Regions from separate parts of the Marinomonas pontica genome, predicted to be linked through region 2. Evidence: predicted binding sites of a transcription regulator. Region 2 holds the regulator's gene; each other region holds the start of a gene.

What was found. The regulator LexA, encoded in region 2, represses DNA repair genes until DNA is damaged. The targets are predictions, from matches to a motif close to TACTGTNTANNTANACAGTA.
Region 1: umuD (translesion error-prone DNA polymerase V autoproteolytic subunit) is a predicted target of LexA. The motif match lies at 4,799-4,818, and genes of this name have one in related genera.
Region 3: uvrA (excinuclease ABC subunit UvrA) is a predicted target of LexA. The motif match lies at 5,428-5,447, and genes of this name have one in related genera.

What each region holds. Positions count from the first base shown of each region.
Region 1 covers NZ_AP027271.1:1,882,101-1,890,297, reverse strand. Annotated here, with positions in the region: gene AABA11_RS08850 (class II glutamine amidotransferase) at 1-524, opposite strand, end outside; gene AABA11_RS08845 (methyl-accepting chemotaxis protein) at 606-2,273, opposite strand; gene hisI (phosphoribosyl-AMP cyclohydrolase) at 2,582-2,995, opposite strand; gene AABA11_RS08835 (6-carboxytetrahydropterin synthase) at 2,992-3,873, opposite strand; RNA gene ffs (signal recognition particle sRNA small type) at 4,096-4,192, shown strand; gene AABA11_RS08825 (hypothetical protein) at 4,433-4,579, opposite strand; gene umuD (translesion error-prone DNA polymerase V autoproteolytic subunit) at 4,832-5,278, shown strand; gene umuC (translesion error-prone DNA polymerase V subunit UmuC) at 5,278-6,549, shown strand; gene AABA11_RS08810 (2Fe-2S iron-sulfur cluster-binding protein) at 6,652-7,521, shown strand; gene sbcD (exonuclease subunit SbcD) at 7,571-8,197, shown strand, end outside.
Region 2 covers NZ_AP027271.1:1,593,742-1,601,938, reverse strand. Annotated here, with positions in the region: gene dinG (ATP-dependent DNA helicase DinG) at 1-1,137, opposite strand, end outside; gene lexA (transcriptional repressor LexA) at 1,207-1,830, shown strand; gene AABA11_RS07445 (hypothetical protein) at 1,935-2,201, opposite strand; gene AABA11_RS07440 (DUF6586 family protein) at 2,204-2,674, opposite strand; gene topA (type I DNA topoisomerase) at 2,671-5,298, opposite strand; gene AABA11_RS07430 (DNA topoisomerase I) at 5,489-6,241, shown strand; gene AABA11_RS07425 (hypothetical protein) at 6,273-6,761, opposite strand; gene AABA11_RS07420 (universal stress protein) at 6,826-7,260, shown strand; gene cysS (cysteine--tRNA ligase) at 7,324-8,197, opposite strand, start outside.
Region 3 covers NZ_AP027271.1:3,284,228-3,292,424, forward strand. Annotated here, with positions in the region: gene AABA11_RS15470 (insulinase family protein) at 1-2,359, opposite strand, end outside; gene smrA (DNA endonuclease SmrA) at 2,528-3,154, opposite strand; gene ssb (single-stranded DNA-binding protein) at 3,228-3,947, opposite strand; gene AABA11_RS15485 (MFS transporter) at 3,985-5,343, opposite strand; gene uvrA (excinuclease ABC subunit UvrA) at 5,501-8,197, shown strand, end outside.

The sequences.
Region 1 (8,197 bases), 290 kb from region 2:
TTCATCATGTCGAGAATTTGTGCCAAGGTTGTTTCAATGGCTTGTTCTGGTTTTTGCTCTAATCCATTGGCGATCATGAGCAGGAAGATGACTTCCGAATCGGTTGCGCCATGCCGATGGTTGTAAAGGTGTTCTGGGATCAAACGATCCAGTTGCCAGCGCAACGATTCGTAACCGCCAATTTGACCGTTATGCATGAATAGCCAGTTTTTGTAACTGAAAGGGTGGCAGTTCGAGCGGTTGGTCTCTGTTCCTGTAGAAGAGCGAACGTGCGCGAAAAATAAGCCACTTTTAATGTGTCTGGCTAGGCTTTTTAAGTTGCTGTCACTCCAAGCCGGTAACACCTCGTGGTATAAGCCGGGCTCTTCTCGTTCATCGTACCAGCCTAAGCCAAAGCCATCGGCATTGACCGTGACTTCGGATTTTCTCGCGCTCAGGCTTTGATGAATTAAAGAATGCTCTTGTTTGAAAAGCAACGATTCAAGGTAAACAGGATCACCCTGATACGCCATCCAACGACACATGATTTTCTCCTAAAAATGAAAGCAGTCATAAAAAAGGGGGAAGTAAAGACTTCCCCCTTAAGGTGGTAATCCATGCAGTTACTATACTTTAAAGTAACTGATTTTCTCCGACAATTGTGTGGCTAACGAAGCCAGCTGTCCAGCGGAGTTGCTAATAGAATGGATGGATTTTGTTGTGCGTGACGTGATCTCGGTAATATTTTCCACATTGCGGCTGACGTCCGCCGTAACCGACGCTTGTTCTTCTGCTGTGGCTGAGATTCGGTCGTTCATGTCGCGAATTTTAGTGACAGACTGATTGATGTTTCGCAATGACTCTTCCTCGTGTTTCACTTGGCTTACCGCATCAGTTGAGCGCTGGTGACTGGAGGTCATTGCCTTCACCGCAGAGCTGGTACCGCTTTGCAATAAGGTGATCATTTTTTCGATTTCTTGGGTCGCATTTTGCGTGTTTTGTGCAAGGTGTCTGACTTCGTCTGCCACTACCGCAAAGCCACGCCCTTGTTCGCCTGCTCGAGCGGCTTCTATGGCAGCGTTCAATGCGAGTAAATTTGTCTGTTCTGCAATGCCCAAAATCACATTCAAAATGTTACTGATTTCTTTGGTGTTAGATTGCAATTCGTTAATAGTGGACGCTGAACTGGCAATTTCAGATGCTAGTTCTTGGATGCTGTTGATCGTCTTCGTGGCAATGGCGGTGCCTTCATTTGCAGCACTTTCGGCACTGTGCGCCGCTTGACTTGCGTCCGTGGTCGCTTCTGAAACATGTACCGCTGTGGATTGTATTTCTTGTATTGCCTGCGAAATGAAATTGGTCTCTTCTTGTTGGCGTTCGACCATTTCAGATGATTCATCTGTTATTTTGTTTAGGTCATTGGCTGCCTTGGTCAGCATAGTGCTGGACTCGGCAACATCATGCAAAATACTGCTTAGCTGGATCACTAATTTGTCCATGGCTGTTTCTAGCATGCCGATTTCATCTTTACGCTTGCTTGCTACTTTTGATTTGACCAAGTCGCCTGACGCAATTTCTTCTGCTCTGCGAACCGCACGAATGAGCGGACGGCAAATGCCGTTAACAATAACAATGCTGACAATAATGCCGATGATAATAAGTGCCGCAGCAAGTCCACCGCTAGCGTATATGGTTTGGTCTAATTTGTGGTTTTGAATGTCAGCAACGGCGGTGCTGTAATCATTAATGGCTGCAATAATGTCTTCCATTTGTTTATTAACCGCTATCAGGCTTTCGTCTGCCGCGCGGCGAGATTTGTTGGCTTTTAATGTATTTAATTTAACCCACCAGCTGTACGTTTCGGTGCTGGCCTCTAGGAAGATGGCTTGCTGCTCTTCTAGAGCCGTGATCTGAGTAAATAGATTATCCAGCCCATCATGCACTGGCATGGTGGCTAAAATGTTTTTGACATTTTCAATGCTGGTAAGAAGCTCTGCGGTATAAGTGGTAAATTTATCGGAGGATTCTGTGATTTGCTCAACGCCATATCCCCCAATGGATTTAGCAATGGATACTTGAAAAAAACCGCGTTCAAACTCTACGGATTGTTGTAAAAGAAGTTGACGGCTTTTTTCTAGGTTTTTGACGAGTTGTAAGCTTTGCGAAGAAAGGCTTTGTAGCTCGGACGAAACAGATTTACTGGTTAGTGCAGAGCTAACGCTCACGCCGATGATCACTAGCGAAAACAGAGCAATGAGAGAAAGTATTTTTGTTCTTACGGACAGATTCAACATAGCTAATCCAATGAATAAGAGTGGAAGTCAATGGCTATTGATCAGCAATAGTTATGCCAATTAAGTTACATTACTTTACGGAAATAACATTTATTTATAGCTCTTAGAAAGCGTGAGCTTTTGGGGGGAGCATGTTGGCAATAGTGCAGAGTGCTCCAGAAAGAGTCATCTATTTTGTTATTTTATTGACCGCTTTTCCTGCTCTTAATGTGCAAGAAAAGAAGTCTACTCTTAAGATAGCGTGAAAGGTTAGCAAAAGCCTAGTGCTATTTTGTTGGGATGCTCTATTTTTGTGCGTTTTTTTGCAACTATTTGTTTTTTTCTGGGGCAGTACTGATAACGACATCTTTCCCATCAACGGTAAAAAAGAAGCAATCCCGACGGTTGGTGTGGCAGGCAGGGCCTTTTTGATCAACTTTTATCAAGATGGCATCGCCATCGCAATCAAATGACATAGACACTAATGTTTGGCGGTGCCCAGAACTTTCGCCTTTGCGCCAGTAAGTTTGGCGTGAACGAGACCAGTAACACACTTGCCCCGTTTCTAATGTTTCACGAATGGATTTCTCATTCATGTAGGCAAGCATTAACACTTCACCAGTATCGTGCTGCTGCGCAATGGCGGCGATCAAACCATGTTCGTCTGTTTTTAAATTGGCTAATACCGTGTCTAGCGATAACTTTTCGCCTTGAGCGAGGTTCTCGTACTCTTTTAAGCTCATACTCTTGCCTTTACTTTTTCTGAAATTGCGCCTTTACCAATACCCTCAAAACCGTGAGCTTCAATGTGCACACCTGGATTCTCTTCTGCTAATACATCGGCAATGTGTGCGGAAAGCGATTCAACCGTGGTATCGCAATCCAGCATGTAAACCTGATTACTGTCTATTTTTAGCTCAAACAAACCTTGCTGGCTGGTATAACTGAAACAGTGATAGCTCACGTCGTTTTCAGTCGCTTGGCTTATCAAGTCTTCTTGTGTACCTAAATAGATGTCTTCCCAACGTTTTGCCCAATCGTGTTCCATTGCCGCATTACGTGCGCCATCGGCGTAAATCTCTACCGTAGAGCGATGACCGTGAGCAATACGTTGGCAGTTACCTGCGTGCTTCTTCAAACCATGGCTGTATTGATACTGCGCGCCAGCGATGTGCTCTGGTGTAAAACGCACGCTAACGGCTTCTAACTCCGCTGGCAGCAGATTAAGAATTTGTGACTCAACCCATTTAGCCGCCGCTTCTGGTGTGATTTCTGTCATGGGTAAAACGCAAATAGCCTGAGTTGGCGCATCGCATTGAAACACACGCTTGTCGTCAGCGGCTTCTTTACTGTGATCAAAATGAAAAGAAACACGATCACTAGCCAATGACGTGAGAGTAGATCCGTTGTGCACGGCAGGAATCGCCAGCATGTGATCGATATTGTCATCCAGCCATTTTTTGATTTGTTTTTTCACGATACTGAAATCACAAATCATGCTTTCATCGTTTAATTTGCCGGTCAGTACAATGTCTGTCTGCCAGCTTTCGCCCAACAAACCACGCTTGGCGTCAAAGTAGGAAAAATCCACGTGGGTTAGGTTTTTTACAAATAGCTTCAACTCGCTACTCCTATGATTCTTAATGGCGCGTATCTTACCGTAAATGTTACCCGCGTTATAGGCTGAGGCTAAAAAGCGCAAGCACAGGATAAGAGAAGGAAAGGGCGCTTGATAAGCAAAAAGATTTAAGTATTTGAAAATACATAAGAAAGGCGGTTGATATTTCGTATTGGCTGCGTATAATTGCGCCCCAAGGTCAACAGGCCTCCTTTATGGTGTCTCTGCTGGTCCCCTCGCAACGATAAACCGTTAATCTGGTCAGGTCCGGAAGGAAGCAGCCACAGCGGTGGACTTGTGTGCCGAGGTGCGGCTGGTAGAGATGCCACCTTAATCTCCCCTAAATTTCTAAAATCTCCTTTTTTTTACACCAATACTTATTTCATTCTTTTGTGTTTCTATAAATATTTTCACGATGTGCCGTCACGTCTCTAGTGCCTTTACACTGACTCGAACTTGCCTTGCCCCTCGCTGCTGAACCTAAACAACATCACTTGTAGGGCAGGATAAGCGAAGCGCAGTCTGCCGTGAAAGTGCAGCTTTCTTTTATGTGAATTTGGGGTCAGATGAAAAATTGATTGTGAACGATGCAGCCAAGCCCTTTTTCATAGTAGAAAGCATCACCGTTGTACCCGTCATCGATACCATATAAATGATTTAAACCATCTGAACTACCAACAACTCGCCAGAATCCCAACCAAACTCGCATGGGTCGACCAAATCATTGGGCGAGTCAAAGGTGTTATGGTCGCCTTTATTGCCTTTTTCGGATGTACAAAAATACTTAAGTGAAATAACTGAAAAATCTTATATACCTTTTAAATACCGCCTTCGGGTGGTTTTTTTATGTTTGCCGAATAGGCAGCTGTTTTGCGTTGAATGCTCTTCTTACAAAAATTCACTTGGTCATTCGTGTCGCTTAAAACTATACTGTATAAATATACAGTATTTATGGTGGCTTATGCGTGTTTCTTATCTTGGTGTTTCTGAGTCGGCTTCGTTTATTGCGGCAAACAGTGTCCGCATTCCTCTTTATGTTGAAGGGGTTTCTGCTGGTTTTCCATCGCCTGCTCAAGATTTTGTTGAGCGTACTTTAGATCTTAATGAGTTTTGTGTCTCTCACCCGGCATCGACCTTTTATGTGCGTGCCCAAGGCGATTCTATGATGGACGCTGGTATTTTATCTGGTGATGTTTTGTTGGTGGATAAGTCGTTGACGGCTCGTCATGGGGATATTGTGATTGCTTGTATTTATGGGGAGATGACGGTGAAAACATTGGAACTGAAGCCCAATGTTCTATTGCGCCCAAAAAACAAAGCCTACAAGGCTATTTTGATTACGGAAGAGTCTGAGTTTGAGATTTTTGGTGTTGTTACTAGTGTGATTAGAAAGTATGAGCGTGGCTGATGGCTTCGGTTTTTGCGCTTGTTGATTGTAATAATTTTTATGCCAGTTGCGAAAAGTTGTTTCGTCCAGATTTAAGGCATACGCCTGTTGCGGTGTTGTCGAATAACGATGGCTGCATTGTGGCGCGATCTAAGGAAGTGAAAGCGCTGGGAATTAAGATGGGGGTGCCGATGTTTCAGGTGCAGGATGAGATAAGAAAACACGGCATTGTGTGCTTTTCATCCAACTATGCTTTGTATGCGGATATGTCGAATCGGGTGATGACGATCTTGGAGGAGGAGGCACCACGCCTGGAAGTGTATTCCATCGATGAAGCTTTCATGGATTTAACAGGTGTGGATCACGTGACGGATTTGCTGGCATTTGGCAAGCATGTAAAAGCCAAGGTCGATCAATGGACGGGCATTACCGTTGGTATTGGTATCGCGCCAACTAAGACGCTGGCGAAGCTCGCCAACCACGCCGCGAAGAAATACCCTGCAACCGGATCTGTGGTTGATTTAACGGACCCTGAGCGACAAAGGCGCTTGCTGGCTTTGTTAGATGTGAGTGACGTATGGGGCGTTGGCCGTCGTACTACGGCAAAGCTAAAGGCGAGAGGCATTCATACTGCGTTGGATCTTGCTAATGCTGATCCGAAATCCATTCGTAGCGAATTTTCTGTGGTGTTGGAGCGAACCATTCGAGAATTGAATGGCGTGTCGTGCTTGGATTTGGAATTAGTCAGGCCAACCAAACAACAAATCATTTGCAGTCGATCTTTTGGTCATAAGGTGACGGATAAGCAAGAACTACGGGAAGCGATCGCCAAGTACACAACGCGCGCTGCCGAGAAATTGCGCGGTGAAAAACGTCTTTGCCGAGTAGTGAGTGTGTTTATTCGTACTAGTCCGTTTATCCCAAACGAACCGCAGTACTCGCAAACGCTTTCTGCTGAACTTCCTAATCCAACCGATGACACGCGAGATTTATTAGAAGTCGCTGGCGTGCTGTTTTCGCGACTCTGGCGTGATGGTTTTCGCTATATGAAAGCAGGAGTCATGCTCACTGACTTCTATGAACATGGCGCTGTCCAAGAAGATTTATTTCGGCCAGCGGCACACCAAATTAAATCAAAAGCGTTCATGAATGTGGTGGATCAAATCAATCATAGTGGTCTTGGGAGTGTTTTTTTTGCTTCGCAAGGCGTTTCATCGCAATGGGTCATGAAGCGCGAGCATTTATCGCCAGCCTATACAACAAGATGGAACGATCTGCCAAACGTGTTTTAAATGCTGTGAAACAGTGATTTTCTTTTTGGGGATGCATTTTAATAAAGGGCGAGGGTGAAACGTTAGAATATGTCATAATAGCCTGATCAAAGATGAGGTGGAATGATGGATTCACAGTCGCTGACAATAGAATTGGATGATGAGCCGTTTGAGGTGGTTTTGGGTGATAATTTGTTGTCGTCGTTGCTTTCTCAGGGTGCGGATGTTCGTTACGGTTGTTGTGCTGGCGCGTGTGGGGCGTGTTGTCTTTATGATACGAGCAATGGCGAGTCGATCCTGTCTTGCCAAACCGCGATTTCTTCGTCTATGTCATTAACTCGGCAAATCCCGGCTGAGACTTCTACTTTTTCTGTGTTAAACACTCTTTCTCTTAATGGCGATTCTATCGAGTTGACTCTTTTAGGGCCTAGCGATGAATCGTTTGGCGATCGTGTTGTTGTGTCTTTTTCGTTTTGTGAATCCTCTCGAAATCTATTTCGCCAGTCATCGAATGTTTATGAGTGCATGGTTCTAAACTCGGCGGGAGCGCCGTTGAGAATTGTGCTTCAGAAGGAACGCCTTTCCGATGAGGATTGGTTGCAAGCCTTGATGTTGTCTGCGGGTGATCCGTTGGCGGTTCAGCTATCAAAGGGCATTAGAAAGGGGCGTTTGTTGTTTGAAATGGACATCGCCGATGCGCCCGTGGTGGTGATCGCTTCTCCTGACAATGCCTTGCTGGAATCTTATTGGCGCGAGTCTTTGTTGGATTACACGGCGAAGTTTCTCGGGCATTTTACCTTGCTGGCGAATGAGACATTAGCCGAGAGTTTGGCGGATGATGCGTTGACGGCTTTTCTCCAAACGGCGCAGGCTAATTCTGGCGGTGCTTCGTTACAGCTTATTTATCATGGTCAAAACGTGTCTGCTCAGGATTGGAATAGGGTGTTGCGTCCTTTGCGGATTCATCCGAATCAGCTGCATTTTGTTCGGTAGTTCGACCGTTTTTTTTTATGTCTATTTTTATATTCAACGGATTCTATAAATGAAAATTCTACATACCTCAGACTGGCATCTTGGTCAGCATTTCATGGGGAAATCCCGACGTGATGAGCACAAAGCCTTTATTGATTGGTTATTGGCGCTGGTGGACAAAGAGTCTATTGATGCGGTGATTATCGCGGGGGATGTTTTCGATACCGGTTCGCCACCAAGCTACGCGCGAGAAATGTACCATCAGCTGGTATTGGATATGAAAGCGCGCCAATGCCAGTTGGTGATTGTCGCGGGGAATCACGATTCGGTCAGTATGCTAAACGAATCCAAGAGCTTGCTGACCTATCTCGATACTCAAGTGTCTAGCCAAGCCAATCTTGACGATATCGACTCACATGTCATTCCGTTAAAAGACAAGAAGGGCGAGGTTTCCGCTTGGGTTTGTGCTGTGCCGTATTTACGACCAAAAGACGTGATGCAAAGCGTTGCAGGGCAATCCGAACAAGATAAGAAACTTGGTTTGCTGCAGATGATAGGTGATTTTTACCAACGAGTGTTTGATGCTGCCTGTGAGAAAAATAACGCACTGAAAACACCTGTGCCGATTATTGGTACTGGGCATTTAACCGCAGTAGGTGGGCAAGTGAGCGAGTCGGTTCGTGACCTTTACGTTGGC
Region 2 (8,197 bases):
ACTTTCAATATTATTAAACAGCTTCTGATAAGAGGTTTGTAAACTGTACGCCAATTGACGTAATTCATCTGGAATTTGACCAAATTCAAAGCGGTGCTGGTTATTTTCTTGATCCAAGCCCAAACCTTGAATATAAGGAGCTAAGCCTTGCTGAGCATATTGTATGAAGTTAACAATACTCTGTATCTGCTGAGGTATTTTTAATAATAATTGGCCCGTCAAGCTCACATCATCTGTTAGCTCTTGTTTCAAATTGACAAGATTTTTTTCGAGTTGGCGCAACCAGGTAACGCTTTGCTGCAACCTCACCTCATGACGAAAATGACCTATCGCCTTATCAGGAAGGTGATGCCCTTCATCAAAAACATAAATGGTCTCTTTAGGTGGAGTGAGAATAGCCCCTCCCCCTAATGACAAATCCGCCAGAACCAAATCGTGGTTTGCCACAATCACATCAGCCACTTCAATTTCAGCGCGCGCTTTAAAAAATGGGCACGCTGAATAATTTGCGCAATTTCGGTTGGTGCATTGTTGATGATCGGTTGTTAAACGACGCCAATCCTGATCACGCACAATGCCGGTCCAATTGTCTTTATCGCCATCCCAGTCACCTTTTTGCAGGGCAGCATCCATTTCTTGATACAGCACTGTATTCACATCATCAGAATGAAGATGTTGCTCAAAAAGACCAGCAAACATGTCGTCCATTGCTTGTTCTTCAGCGCTTAAAAAACCTTCAAGATTATTTAAGCACAAATAACGCCCACGCCCCTTGGCGAGCGTATATTTAAAACTAAGCTCCGTGTGCTCAAGCAGGTTTGGCAGTTCCTTGTGAAGAATTTGCTCTTGCAACGCCACTGTCGCGGTTGAGATTATTAATTTAAGGCCACGGGCTTTCGCAATGGGAATAGCCGCAAGACAATAAGACAAGGTTTTACCTGTCCCTGTACCTGCCTCAATTACCGCAACGTGTTTTTCATCAAGCCTTTCACCTTCTGAGCCTTGTTTTATGTTACCCAAAGTACGCGCTATTGCGCCAATCATTTGGCGCTGGCCAGACCTTGGTTTATGGGACTTCGCATCTAACGACGCTCGGTATGCAAGTTGAATTTGATTTTTTAGTTCGTCTGAAAGCATTTATATCATTGAGTATAGTTAGGAATGCTGTATATAATAACAGTAACTGTATAAACAACCAGATAACCTATGATTAAATTAACCAAAAGACAATCTGACGTACTAGAAACCATTCGCGAATTTATTAATGAAACGGGGTTTCCACCTACAAGAGCAGAAATTGCGCGTCGACTTGGGTTTAAGTCCCCTAACGCCGCAGAAGAGCACCTAAAAGCCCTCAGCAAAAAAGGCGCTATTGAAATGCTATCTGGCGCCTCACGCGGCATCCGCTTAATCGACAATGAGCCCATCAATGATACCTCTGACGATCTTGGCCTACCCGTTATTGGCAAGGTCGCAGCAGGTTATCCCATTTTGGCTCAGGAAAATATTGCTTCTCATGTCAACATACCTGCGACCATGTTTTCGCCACAGGCAGATTATTTCTTATCTGTTTCTGGCACAAGCATGAAAGACATTGGCATTATGGAAGGCGATTTGTTAGCCGTACACAAAACCACCACTGTTCGTAATGGCCAAATTGTCGTTGCCCGTATCGGTGACGAAGTCACCGTAAAACGATTTGAACAAAAAGGTCAAATCGTAAGACTGATTCCAGAAAACGAGGAATTCAGTGACATTATTGTTGACCTAGAAAGTGAAGAGTTTGCCATTGAAGGATTGTCCGTCGGTGTCATTCGACAAGGGCTTTGAGCAAAACGCTCAGCACTCTCGCCGCATCAACAAATAAAAAGCGAAGCTCATGCTTCGCTTTTTATTTGTGAACACACCTTACATTTTGGACGCAGCCCATAGGCTTAATGCAAAATTTTAGGGCGAAACTCTTCATCATCAAGATAATCCGATTCATCATCAAAGACAGAATCGTCTGAATACACAAAATCTATCCCCGCATGAAACATGTGCTTCGCCAACTCAAAATACCTGTCTTTTAGGTAGGATCGAGTGTCGTCCGAAATTTTCAATGTTGCCAGGGGAACGGTTTCCTCACCATCTTCACTGGCCGGACGCAGCACAATATCGCCGTTATCCAGCTCAACAATCTCTAGGTAGGATTCTTTCATATTCAATACTCTGATGACTCTTCTCTAAAACGTAACACCAATTCTACCAATTTGGCCAAGTAAAAACTAACGGATGCGCCCGCGTCACTTCCTCGACCGATCAGGTTATCACTCTGAACCACAGACGACGCTGCGATTTTACATTCAAACTGCGCCAAATAAGCTTGTTGCAGCTGAAAACACCAAGAGTCCTTGCGAGAAAAAAGCTCAGCCAATTCCGCAAGCACAGGAACGATGATCTGTTTTTTCTCGGTTTCAGCAAACAAAACATCAACATCCAGCGATCCAGACAGCGAATAGGTCAACGATACCTCTTTAAGAAGACCATTTAACGCGCTTCTTAGCTGAAAAAGCGCAGAGCTCTCTAAACCTACTTTTAGCCACGCCTCGTCACTGTCTTGACTTTGCTTGATGAAGCGCCGCGCAGTGTCCAGCTTTTGATTAGTTAAGCTGGCCAAACTCGCGCTACTCATTTCTTCTTACCTTCTTCAATAACCCACTTAGTGCCAACATAGAAGGCCTTCCAGCCCGTCGGCTTACCCTCTTCTTCCGTCATGACATATTGCTCTTTTGTCTTACGACTATATCGGATAATAGTAGGTCGACCTTCCGAATCTTTTTTAGGCGCACTGGCGAAAAAATGATATTTCGGGTCAATTTGATCCATATAAGGCAGCAACTCTTCAACTAACGGAGCGCGGGTTTCTCGCTTACGTGGAAATTGGCTTGCCGCCAAAAATAACCCCGTCGCACCGTCACGAAGAACATAATGATCCTCTACCTTTTGGCAAGCCAAATCGGGCATGGGAACAGGGTCCATTTTAGGAGGCGCGGCTTCACCGCTCTTTAGCAATTTACGCGTGTTTTTACATTCGTCATTCGTGCAACCAAAGTACTTACCAAATCGGCCAGTTTTTAGCTGCATCTCAGATTCACATTTATCGCATTCAAGCGTAGGACCATCATAACCTTTAATTTTGAACACACCCGTTTCGACTTCATAGCCAGAGCAAGCGGGGTTATTACCGCATACGTGCAGTTTGCGGTGTTCATCCATTAAATAACTGTCCATTGCAGAACCACAAATTTGACAACGATGCTTGTTAATAAGCGCTTTTGATTCGCCCTCTTCATCGTCCACCGCAACGGCTTCGTCACCACGCGTTAAATTAATGGTTGCCTTACAGCGTTCTTTTGGTGGCAAGGCATAACCAGAACAAGACATAAACACACCCGTACTAGCCGTACGAATCTGCATAGGTCGCGAACAGGTCGGACATTCAATGTCAGTCGGAGTAGGCTCATTCAGCATCATGCCACCTTCTGGCGATTCTGCTTTGGCCAGTACAGAACTGAAGTCCTTATAAAATGCATTAAGCGTTTTGATCCAGTCTTTATGTCCTTCAGCAATGTCATCCAACTGCTCTTCCATCTGAGCAGTAAAGCTGAAATTCATCAAAGAGTTAAAACTATCTACCAAACGTTCAGTAACGATATCACCCATTTTTTCAGCATAAAAACGTCGATTCTCTACGCGTACATAACCCCGATCCTGGATCGTAGAAATAATTGATGCGTAGGTTGAAGGGCGACCAATGCCACGTTTTTCAAGCTCTTTAACCAAACTTGCTTCGCTAAAACGCGCGACAGGTTTAGTAAAATGCTGCTCAGGCAAAAGTGCTTGCAACGACAAGAACTCTCCCTGTTCAACATCTGGCAGGATATTATCTTCGCCTTTTTTAGCAACCGTTTGCATTGCACGAGTGTAACCATCGAAACGCAGAATTCTTCCTTTGGCTTTAAACTCATACTCGCCACTGGTAACAGTAATAGTCGTAGAAGTGTATTCTGCCGGTGTCATTTGACACGCCATAAATTGACTACGAATCAAGTCGTACAAACGATGTGCGTCTTTTTCCATACCGAGCAGGTCATCCACTCGAACAGTAACATCAGAAGGGCGAATGGCTTCGTGAGCTTCTTGAGCACCCTCTTTACTGCTATAACGGATTGGTTCTGCAGGCAAATACGCATCACCAAAATTAGAAGCAATATAGCCACGCAACGTCTCTACCGCTTCCGCACTCAAATTCGTCGAGTCGGTACGCATGTAAGTGATATAACCACCTTCATACAAGCGCTGAGCCAGCATCATGGTCTTTTTAACGCCATATCCTAGACGCGTGCTGGCAGCCTGTTGAAGTGTCGATGTAATAAACGGCGCAGACGGCTTGCTGCTGGTTGGTTTATCTTCGCGACTACTAACAAGGTACTTCGCATCATTCAAACGAGCAACATGCTCATCCGATTGCGCCTTGTTAACAGGGTGATATTCTTTGTTTTGATATTTTGCCGCTTCAAATTTTATGACGTCTTTCGCTGGCGTTGCCAGCATCGCATCCAACTCCCAAAATTCATCAGGAACAAACGCGCGAATTTCTTTTTCTCTTTCGACTATTAATCGCACAGCAACCGACTGAACACGACCAGCAGACAATCCACGAGCTACTTTCGCCCAAAGTAAAGGCGATACCATGAACCCTACGACACGATCTAAAAACCGTCGAGCCTGCTGAGCATTCACACGGTTCATATCCAACTCGGAAGGCGTTTCAAAAGCCGCTTTAATGGCTTTTTTAGTAATCTCGTTAAACACCACACGCTTATAACGGCTATCATCGCCACCAATGGCTTCACGTAGATGCCAAGCAATCGCCTCACCCTCTCTATCCAAATCGGTTGCGAGATAGATGGTGTCAGCGTTTTTAGCCAATCGTTTTAATTCATCAACTACTTTTTCTTTGCCAGGCAATATTTCATAATGAGCCGCCCAGTCTTTCTCAGGGTCAACGCCCATTCTGGAAATCAACTGCTTACGTGATTTGGCACTTTTGTATTCAAGCTTTTCTTCTGGGCTCATTTTTCGCGTCAAAGCAGCCTGCTTCGCACGCTCTTGAGGTGTAGAGGTTGCTGTTGTACCTGTAGGTAAATCTCGAATGTGTCCGACACTCGATTTGACAACAAAGTCATTACCTAAGTATTTATTGATGGTTTTCGCCTTAGCCGGCGATTCCACGATAACCAGTGATTTTCCCATTGAACTGTGTAAGCCTTTTAATAAAGTAGGTCTGCAAATCCACGTTGCACGAAGTTTAATCTCTAGGGGCGCTGATATTAAGCAAACACCTTTTATATGACAAGCGATCCCTGTATTGTTTCACACATTAAATCTTGCTGAACTTAGTATTTCTTATTTAACATACTGAATTCATTGCTTAAGGACAATCATGGCTACCCTTCAAATTTTAACTATTGCATTTTTGATCATCATTGTACTTTTGTCAGTGGTCATTGGATCACGCGCACACCAAAAAGAAAAAGAGATAACAGAACGACGCGTTAAGCAACTTCAACTATCAAACAGAGCAGACCGCGTTGAACAACATATTCGCGGTTTGAAAGATATTAATACTGACACAATTGCCACAGATGTCCTGTATGATTTCTATCTAGACACACTTCGCGAACTTCTGCAATACACCGATGACCCTGAAAAAATTGAAATCCGTATAGCCACAGCCGAAGAAGGCAGAGATACCGAAGCTCTTATTTTCAACCCTGAGCCCGATCTTTTTAGCTTCCAAGAAAAAACCAACTATAAAGAAAGATTAACCAAACTGGCAAAAATGCTGCTGTATTTACGCCGAAAAGGACGCATCAGTAATACGCACTACCAAGCCTGCTATGAATATTTACGCTGGCTGAATTTGTGGATTCAACTCAATCGCCAAATGGTACAAGCCAATAAAAACTTTGCCGGTGGTGATATGCGTGTTGCCCAGACTCTATACGGTGTCATTTTGTCTCACATTAAATCAGATGCAACCGAGAGACCTGAAAAAAACACACTTAAGAACTTCATTACAGAACGCATGAAAGAAATCCTTTCCCCTCAAATTGAAGCAATGAAAGACAGCGATAACCCGGAAGAAGCCTTAACCGAACTCATGCATGATCTAGAAGTTCCAAAAGGACACTAACCGACATCACGCTAGGTAAATAGCAATACACTCAATTCAAGCTGCTATTTACCTTTTCCAGCGCGTAAATCAATTCAGACAATTCATTTAAAGTAGACTCATCCCCCGCCTCATTCCAATACAATGAAACGCTTTCTGGTGCGATTTTTATCCCAGTCAATAACGAGCCATGCTTAGACAAAATGTGCCCCATCCGTTCTTCTATCAAAATAGGCTCACTGCACCACCAGCCCTTTGAAATACTCTGATATTTCCACACTTCGTAAGGCAAAATCCAAATACAATCAGGCAATGTGATCAACTGTTTGGGACGGTAATAGGAATAAGCGACTGTTTTTTGCCGATTTTTTGATTTATCCCACTTGTCAGGAAGGTCAATTGATGTAAGCTGAACCGTAATACCAAGCTTTCGAGCATGCATACGCAAGCTCATTTTTTGACGCTCTTTTTTAGGCGGCACTATCCACAACGCCGACCCCATTAACGAAAGTGTAATAAAGATAACAATAAGAGCAGTCATAATTTTAATGTCTCTCTGGTTTTAAACTAAAATAAGTATATCGAGCTAATATTGGAGGTGTTCTATGATGTATAGCAGAATTCTACTCGCTGTTGACCTAACAGATGAAAGTATTAAGGTAGCAAACAAGGCCGTTGCACTCTGCAAAGCCACAGGCGCAGAACTTACCATACTTCACGTCATTGAATCACTCAATTACGCCTATGGCGGTGACGTTCCGATCGATATCACAGACATTCAGGCCCAATTGCAAGAAACGGCCAAAGAGCGGATTGCCATACTGGAAGCACAACTGGACGTTCCTGTACAAGAAAGCTGCATTTCTCAAGGCGGCATCGAAAGCGAAATCCACCGCATTGCCGAAGAGAAAAAAGTAGATCTGATCGTTGTTGGCAGTCATGGCCGACACGGTTTAGCACTACTTTTAGGTTCAACAGCAAATGGCGTTCTTCATGGCGCACCATGCGACGTACTGGCCGTTAAGGTGATAAAAGACTAACGCCACTTCAATAAGCAATAAAAAAGGCGATGGAACACATCGCCTTTTTACTCACATCCTAAACTAGCTTCTGGTCCAAGTTGTCCCTTCTCGACTATCAAGAAGCTCTATACCCTGGCCAGCCAACTCATCACGAATTTCATCACTACGAGCAAAGTTTTTGTCTTTACGCGCTTGCGTTCTTTCATCGATCAAAGCTTGTATTGCCGCCTCATCCAACCCTTCAGACACCGTACTGTTTTGCAAGAAATACGCAGGATCTTGATAAAGCAAGCCAAGCAGCTCAGCCAAAGAGCGCAGCTCTGCAGCCAACGATGCCGCCTTCTTAGCATCTTCCGCTTTGGCTTTATTCAGCTCACGAACGAGTTCAAACAACACAGAAACCGCAACAGCCGTATTGAAATCATCTTTCATCGCATCTTCGAAGCGTTCAGTAAATACCGACGGCTCAAAGGTCTCAGCTACATCTTGATCTCGTAATGCTGTATACAGGCGGTCAAGGGCTACTTTCGCTTCCAGCAAACTTTGATCTGAATAATCTATCGCACTGCGATATTGACTGGAAACCATCAGATAGCGAACCACTTCCGGATTAAACTTAGCCAACACATCACGCACCGTAAAAAAGTTACCCAAAGACTTGGACATCTTTTCGTTATTCACACGAACCGCGCCACAGTGCATCCAATAATTCACATAGTCTTTTCCGGTCGCCGCTTCTGATTGAGCGATTTCGTTTTCATGATGCGGGAACTTAAGATCAGGTCCACCGCCATGAATATCAAAATGACTACCAAGGCAGTTTGTTGACATAGCAGAACACTCAATGTGCCAACCAGGTCGACCATCACCCCACGGAGAAGCCCAAGAAACCTCACCCGCTTTTGCCTGCTTCCACAAAACAAAGTCCGCTGGGTGCTCTTTTGCCACCTCAACA
Region 3 (8,197 bases), 1.7 Mb from region 2:
CCACTTTCACTTGCGCGTCCACTGGCGCCATGACAAACGCCGTCTTTGCACCGCCTACCGGCAAATCCGCAAACACAGATTGCGCTTCACTCAATACCGCCGCTTCATGCTGAGGTTCAGCAACCAGCAATAGCTGCTTATTAGCTTGTAGCAATTTACTGTGTAGGCGTTTAAAAATAGCCAACACCTTCTCGGCAGCCTTGCTGTCGGCCTTCATTGCATCATCTAGAGCAATAGCAGTACGAATGCCTGACATACCACTCCATTTTTCTTGCTGTGCAGCCAAACCTGACAATGCGCTGGAAGCGGCCGTCATGGCAAGAGAATGACCTTGCCCTGTAATAGATTGTTCACGACGAGCTCGACGTTGCGCCACCAGCTCTTTGACTCGGCTTACTTCATCAAAGCGCACGTTAAGCATCGTGTCTTTTAACAACTCACTCATGGCTTTCACGTTTGGCACCAAAGCTTTCGATGACAAAATAAAATACCCATTGAGTTCTTGGCGATCAGCAATCGTAGCGCGAATCGAATTCGACGCTCCCAAGCCACCACACACCTGAGCTTGGCGCTCTTGAACCGCAAGATAGTCATCTTCCCCAATGCCCAATTCGGTCATCATTGAAGAGAATAACGGCAAGTACTCGATTTCTTCTTCATCAAGCGCTGGCAAGTCCATCACCAACTGCTGATATACCAAACCGTTGGTGCCTTGAGGGTAAAAAGTAACAGGCAATGCGCCCGCAACTTTTTGATTGTCATATTCTGGCAGACGCGCCGGCACATCTTCTAAGCCCACTTTCGGCAGAATACTCATGTCGTCCACTTGCGATTGACGTGTTTTTAATGCCGCACTGCGCTCAATGATTTGCTGTTTATCTGCATCAGACAAGGCCGCTTTGATCTTACTCAAACGGTCTTTCTCTGCCTGATTACGGCGTGCTTCAAGTGCATCATCAGGGCTTAATGTTAATGTCACTCGATGGGCATTAGACAACAACAAGCTGTTGATCAAATTCGGAATGTACGCGGGATCCTGTATTTTTTCACGCATTGCGTTAATAACCGGATCCAGATCAAGCTGAGCAATCACATCACCCGCATGAACCGCCGTCGACAAACCCGCTAAAATAAGCTGCAATCCATAAGGATAGCTGCCGCCGCCGATTTCACGTTGGCTCAATTCTAATTGGTGCAACATGGCCTCCACCATGTCTTGTGGCACGCCTTTTTCAGCAATGCTTTCTAATGTCGACAACACCAATGCTTCTACTTTTGGGGCGTCTTCGCGTTTTACCCCTTCCAGCCCGCACATAAAGCTCATTTCTTTATTGCTGTCTTCAAGACCACACATTGGCGAAGGTGCACGACCTAGATCGCTGTTTTCCAACACTCTCATCAGCGGTGAGGCACTGTTGTCTAGCAACACACTAGACAACAATTGCGCTTCGAACTGCTGATTCAAATCCGTACTCTCACCCAACAACCAACCCACTACAACATGACTGCCATCTTCTTTTACTTCTTCCGCAGCGTAACCTTCCTCTACTCGCACTGGAGAGAAATACCGCTTCGCGTTCGGCACACTGACCTGTTCTTCCAATCGCTCAAAACGACTCAGTACTTTGTCTTCGAATTCGGCCTGCAGTGTTTCCGCAGGAATATCACCAAACGTCATAAAAACAGCATTAGAGGGGTGATAATGAGTACGATAAAACGCCAATAAATCTTGGTAAGACAAATCCGGAATGTCCGTTGGCTCGCCACCAGAATTAAAATGGTAAGTGTTGTTTGGGAACAAATACTTGGTCAGAGTTTGCCACAGTACCGACGTCGTTGAACTCATCGCACCTTTCATCTCGTTAAAGACAACGCCTTTGAACGTCAATTCTGACTCAGCATTGTCAGGCTCGGCGAATTCTAAGCGATGGCCTTCTTGGGAAAAATCCAACTCGTCTAAACGAGAAAAGAACACGGCGTCTAAATACACACCCAACAAGTTGTTGAAATCTTTTTTGTTCTTGCTGGCGAATGGATACGCGGTCCAATCAGACGACGTGAACGCATTCATAAAAGTATTCAGCGAACGACGGATCATCATGAAAAAAGGATCGCGGACAGGAAAACGCTCAGATCCACACAACACGGTATGCTCTAGAATATGAGCAACGCCACAAGAATCGGTTGGAACCGTCTTCAAGCCAACGAGAAAAACATTCTCGTCATTTTCAGAAGCGATATGAAAATGTTTAGCACCTGTAACGGTGTGTTCAAACTCTTGAACGGTCACATTCAGAGCATCGATAAACTCACTGCGAAGAAACGTAAACGCAGGATGGTGTGCGGTGCTATTTGCCATTCTCGACCTCGATAAAATTAGAATACGATAATTACAATATTTTGGGGCCGCTTGGACACTCTCAAGACAACATAAGTCCAAGACAGCAAAGTGGCGGAATTATAGCAAAAACATGGCTTTTACTGCACGAACTAACGTGAACCCTTTCGTTTTGATGAGCCTCAAAAACTAACGTTTTTGGTGCTTTTCCCAGTTTTCCAAGCGGGCTTTCTCGCTTTTTTTGAACAAGACGTACACGGCTCCCAAACCACCATGATGGCGCTGTGCGCTATGAAACGCCATGACATTATCCAAATCTCTTAACCACTTATTTATATAACTCTTGATCATCGCCTGACTATCGGGATCTGGTGTACGATCCCCTTTACCATGGACAATAATCGCCACTCGAATATCATTACGCACACAATCTTCAGCAAACTGATACACCTGCTCTCGAGCCTGAGCCACCGTACGTCGGTGTAAATCCAACCGAGCCTCAATGCCATATTTTCCTTGTCGAAGTCGCTTAAACACCCCTTCCTGCACGCCTGCGTTCTTGTACTCGAGCATGTCATTGGGTTCTACCTTCTCCACATAATCATGAGATAAGTGGTTATTGTCTGCTTCATTAGCGATCAAAGCGGCACGCTGACGAACCGAAAAATCGACCTCTGGCCCTTTTTTGCCGAGATACACTTCGCTTTTTTTCAGTGGTCGAATCCCCGCCACTTCTTGAGCAAACAAAGACGTTTCATCTTCGTCATTCACAACCAATACCTCATCAAACCAATCGCATTCGCTAAGCGCTAACATAGAACAATAAAGGCCCCAATAGGAGCCTTTATTTCTTCAACCTTAGACAGGCCTATTCTAATTTATGTAGGAATCAGAACGGGATGTCATCGTCGAAATCATCAAAGTTTGGTGCTTGCTGAGGCTTTGGCTCAGGTGCGCGCTGCGGCGCAGGTTGTTGTGGCGCGCGTTGTTGCGGGGCGGCTTGAGCTGGTGCTTGTTGTGGCGCATTTCCCCAGCTACCGAAAGACTGTGGCGCAGCTTGTTGTGGTGCCGCTTGCTGAGGGGCAGCTTGATGCGCTGGCGCTTGTCCATAACCACTTTGTGGTTGGTTAAAACCTTGTGGCGCAGCCTGCTGAGGCGCTTGGCCGTAGCCACCTTGTTGTGGTGCAGATTGTTGCGGTGCTTGACCGTAGCCACCACCTTGCATTGAATCGTAACCACCACCTTGTTGGCCAGCATTATCACCACGACCGTCTAATAATTGCATTTCATTCGCAATGATTTCGGTTGTATAACGCTTAATACCGTCTTTTTCCCATTCGCGTGTACGCAATGAACCTTCTACGTAGACTTTTGACCCTTTTTTAATAAAGTCTCCAGCAATCTGGCCCAAGCGGAAGTTACCGCGGTCCATGAAAGAGACACGGTGCCACTCTGTACGTTCTTGCATTTGACCTGTTTGCTTGTCACGCCAGCTTTCTGTTGTTGCCAAGTTAACGTTTGCAACCGCACCGCCAGAAGGCATGAAACGCACTTCTGCGTCGTTGCCCGCGTTACCAATCAAGATTACTTTGTTTATTCCACGTGCCATGACGCTTTTCTCCAGCTAAAAATAGAATCGTGTTTTTCTAAATACGCGCTTGTGGCGCTAAACGCAGTAATGCGTCTTTATCCAATAATTTCTTGTCCACTTTAAGATAAGCGGTTTGCTCATCTTTAAAAATCTGCATATCTTCCACTCCTTGGATAGTTAAAAGTTCGTCCGCCATCTTAGATACTTCATCATGGGTCATGCTGGACACGCTGAATGCCAAACTGCTCAATTGGCGCGGCGCAGGTTGAGCCAAGCACACAAGAGACCAAGCCAAAAACACGATCCCTACAACCCAAAAAACACCACCATGTGAGTGATGTTGCAGTAACCAACCACCGCTAATGCCACCGAAAAACGACCCCATAAACTGATGCGTTGAAAACACACCCATCGCGGTACCACGATAGCCAACAGGAGCCAGTTTACTCACCAGTGACGGCAGCACTGCTTCCAGCGAATTAAAACCAACAAAATAGACCCATAGTAGGACACCAAAAGCCCACAGATAAGGTGCCCATTGCAGCCCAATGGCGCTTATCCCCAGCAACAACATAATGGCAATTAGGACGCCCTTCATCTTGCCTTTGGCTTCCGCAATAATCACTAATGGTAACATACCTGCAAAGGCAAAACCCATGATCGCCAAGTATAACCAACTGTGTTGAGCCAATGGCAAATCATACCGCTCGATGAGTAAATTCGGCACCGTAACAAACAACGCGGTCAAGCTTGCGTGCAACAACAAAACACTGACATTTAAGAAGCGTAATTTTGAGTCTTTCAACACCAAACCCAACGCCAAAAGACTCGGTGTTGTGTCTCGCTTAAAGGTATGTTGCACAATATTTGGCACAGCAAATAGGATCAAGACGATCCCAAGTAAAGATAGCGCAAATGACAAATAAAACAGCCCAGACAATCCAACCAAAGCAAAAATCCAAGGTCCAAGCACCAACGACAACATAAAAGACGCGCCAATACTAATACCCACGATCGCCATCGCTTTCGTACGATTTTGCTCTCGCGTCACATCACTCAATAACGCCATCAAAGTACTGGCAATCGCCCCAGCCCCTTGCACAGCTCGCCCAACAATTAAAACCATAATACTTTCTGCATTTGCGCAAATCAGGCTACCAACGGCAAACAACAATAAGCCAATCACGATCACACGCTTACGGCCAATTTTGTCAGACCACATGCCCATCGGAATTTGTAAGCTCGCTTGAGTCAGACCATAAATACCAATGGCGGTACCGATCAACGCGGCATCAGCACCGGTTAAACCATCCGCCGCAACGCTGATAACAGGCATAATTAGGAATAAACCTAACATTCTAAAAAGATAAATCAGCGCTAACGCAAGAACTGAACGACGTTCGAGTAGATCCATAAGGAGGTTTCAACCGTTTAACTTGGATGGTTAAGAAAAAGATTGTCAATTTTACAAAAAATACCGTTGAAGCTCCATTTCAACTACTGTAAAAATAGACAGTTATTTAATTTACTGGCAGATTTCTTTCTGTTGATCAACTTCACACTGGAGACTCATGGATACCATTACCATACGCGGGGCCCGAACTCACAATCTAAAAAATGTGGACCTAGACATCCCAAGAGACAAACTTGTGGTGATAACTGGCCTATCCGGCTCAGGTAAATCCTCTCTTGCTTTTGATACATTATACGCAGAAGGCCAACGTCGTTACGTAGAATCTCTTTCAACTTACGCTAGACAATTTTTGTCTATGATGGAAAAACCCGACATCGATCACATCGAAGGTCTCTCTCCAGCCATCTCCATCGAACAGAAATCTACCTCTCACAACCCGAGATCAACCGTTGGTACAATAACAGAAATATACGATTATCTACGATTGTTATTTGCTCGTGCAGGACAACCTCGTTGCCCAGATCATGGCGAGCCATTAGAGGCGCAAACCATATCACAAATGGTTGATAAAGTGATCTCGCTCCCAGAAGAAACCAAAATGATGCTGCTTGCTCCCATCGTTAAAGACCGTAAAGGTGAGCATTTACACACGATTAGCGACTTACTTTCTAAAGGTTTTATTCGCGCACGGATTGATGGCATTGTTGTGGATTTAGATGATGCGCCGACACTGGAAAAAAACAAAAAGCACACCATTGAAGTGGTCATCGATCGCTTCAAAGTACGTCCTGATTTACAGCTACGCTTAGCTGAGTCCTTTGAAACCTGCCTTGGACTATCAGATGGTATTGCTAAAGCCATCAATATGGATGACGAGAATGAAGAGTATATCTTCTCTAGTAAGTTTGCCTGCCCTGTGTGCGGCTACAGCTTAACTGAGCTAGAACCTCGACTCTTCTCATTCAACAACCCCAATGGCGCTTGCCAGACGTGCGACGGGCTGGGTACGCATCAAATGTTTGACCCAGAGCGCATTATCCAAGATGAAACACTGACCCTTGCGGAAGGCGCTATTCGTGGCTGGGGGCGACGCAGTATTTTTTATTACCAACAGCTAAGCGCTCTCGCCAAGCATTATGAATTTGACATCGACTCAAAGTACAAAGACATTCCAAGTGAATTCAAAAAACGCATTTTACAAGGCTCTGGCAAAGACAAAATAGATTTCGTTTATATCAACGAACGTGGCGATAAAATGACCCGATCACATGCGTTCGAGGGGGTCATTCCTAATTTACAACGTCGTTATCATGAAACCGAATCCGACAGCGTGCGGGATGATTTGTCACAATACATTAGCATACAGCCATGCCCTGACTGCAAAGGCTCACGACTGAATCGATCAGCCCGAAATGTCTTCATTGCCGATCAAACGCTACCTGAAGTTGTTACCTACCCAATCGTAGAGTGCTTAAACTATTTTGAGGCCCTTGAATTACCCGGAGCCCGCGGTGAAATCGCGTCAAAAATATTAAAAGAGATACGTGATCGATTAACTTTCCTAGTGAACGTGGGTCTTGAATACCTCACACTGGATCGTAAGGCCGACTCCCTATCGGGCGGTGAGGCACAACGAATAAGACTTGCCAGCCAAATTGGTGCAGGGCTCGTTGGAGTGATGTACATCCTTGATGAACCCTCAATTGGTCTACACCAACGTGACAATGAAAGGCTCATCGCCACACTGACAAGACTCAGAGACTTAGGCAACACTGTTATTGTGGTAGAACATGATGAAGATGCCATTCGCATCGCAGACTTTGTGGTTGATATTGGGCCCGGAGCAGGTGTTCACGGCGGTCAAATCATTGCGAGCGGCACCCCACAGGACATAATGGCGTGCCCTGAATCCGTTACAGGACAGTATTTAACCGGCAAACGTAAAATTGACATACCTACCATTCGCCATCCCGCTAAAGATGAAAAATACCTAAACCTTATAGGCGCAACAGGTAATAACCTAAACACCGTAGACCTGAAGATTCCTGTTGGTGTAATGACCTGCATAACCGGTGTTTCTGGCTCAGGAAAATCGACGTTAATTAACGGCACATTATACCCACTTGCGGCGACAGCGCTTAATGGTGCAACCACTCTAAAAGCGGCGCCCCATGAGCGAATTGAGGGTTTGGATTTATTCGATAAATGTGTCGACATTGACCAGAGCCCTATCGGGCGCACACCCAGATCCAACCCTGCCACCTACACCGGTATTTTCACCCCCATGAGGGAATTATTTTCGGCCACACAAGAATCACGCTCACGCGGCTATAAGCCAGGACGATTCAGTTTTAACGTCAAAGGTGGTCGCTGTGAAGCCTGCCAAGGCGATGGCGTGATCAAAGTTGAAATGCACTTTTTACCTGATGTGTATGTGCCATGTGATACTTGTAAAGGCAAACGATACAATCGTGAGACCTTAGAAATTCATTACAAAGGCAAAAATATTCACGAGTGTTTGGAAATGACCATTGAGGATGCTCGCGAGTTCTTTGACCCGGTTCCTTCTATCGCCAGAAAACTGCAAACACTTATCGATGTGGGACTAGGCTACATTCGTCTAGGGCAGGCAGCAACAACACTGTCGGGCGGCGAAGCACAACGCGTTAAACTCGCAAAAGAGCTGTCAAAACGCGACACCGGAACCACACTCTACATCTTAGACGAACCGACGACAGGCTTGCACTTTGCTGATATCGAGCAGCTATTAAAAGTACTGCATAGACTGCGTGATCACGGCAACACCGTGGTGGTGATTGAACACAATCTTGATGTCATCAAAACCGCAGACTGG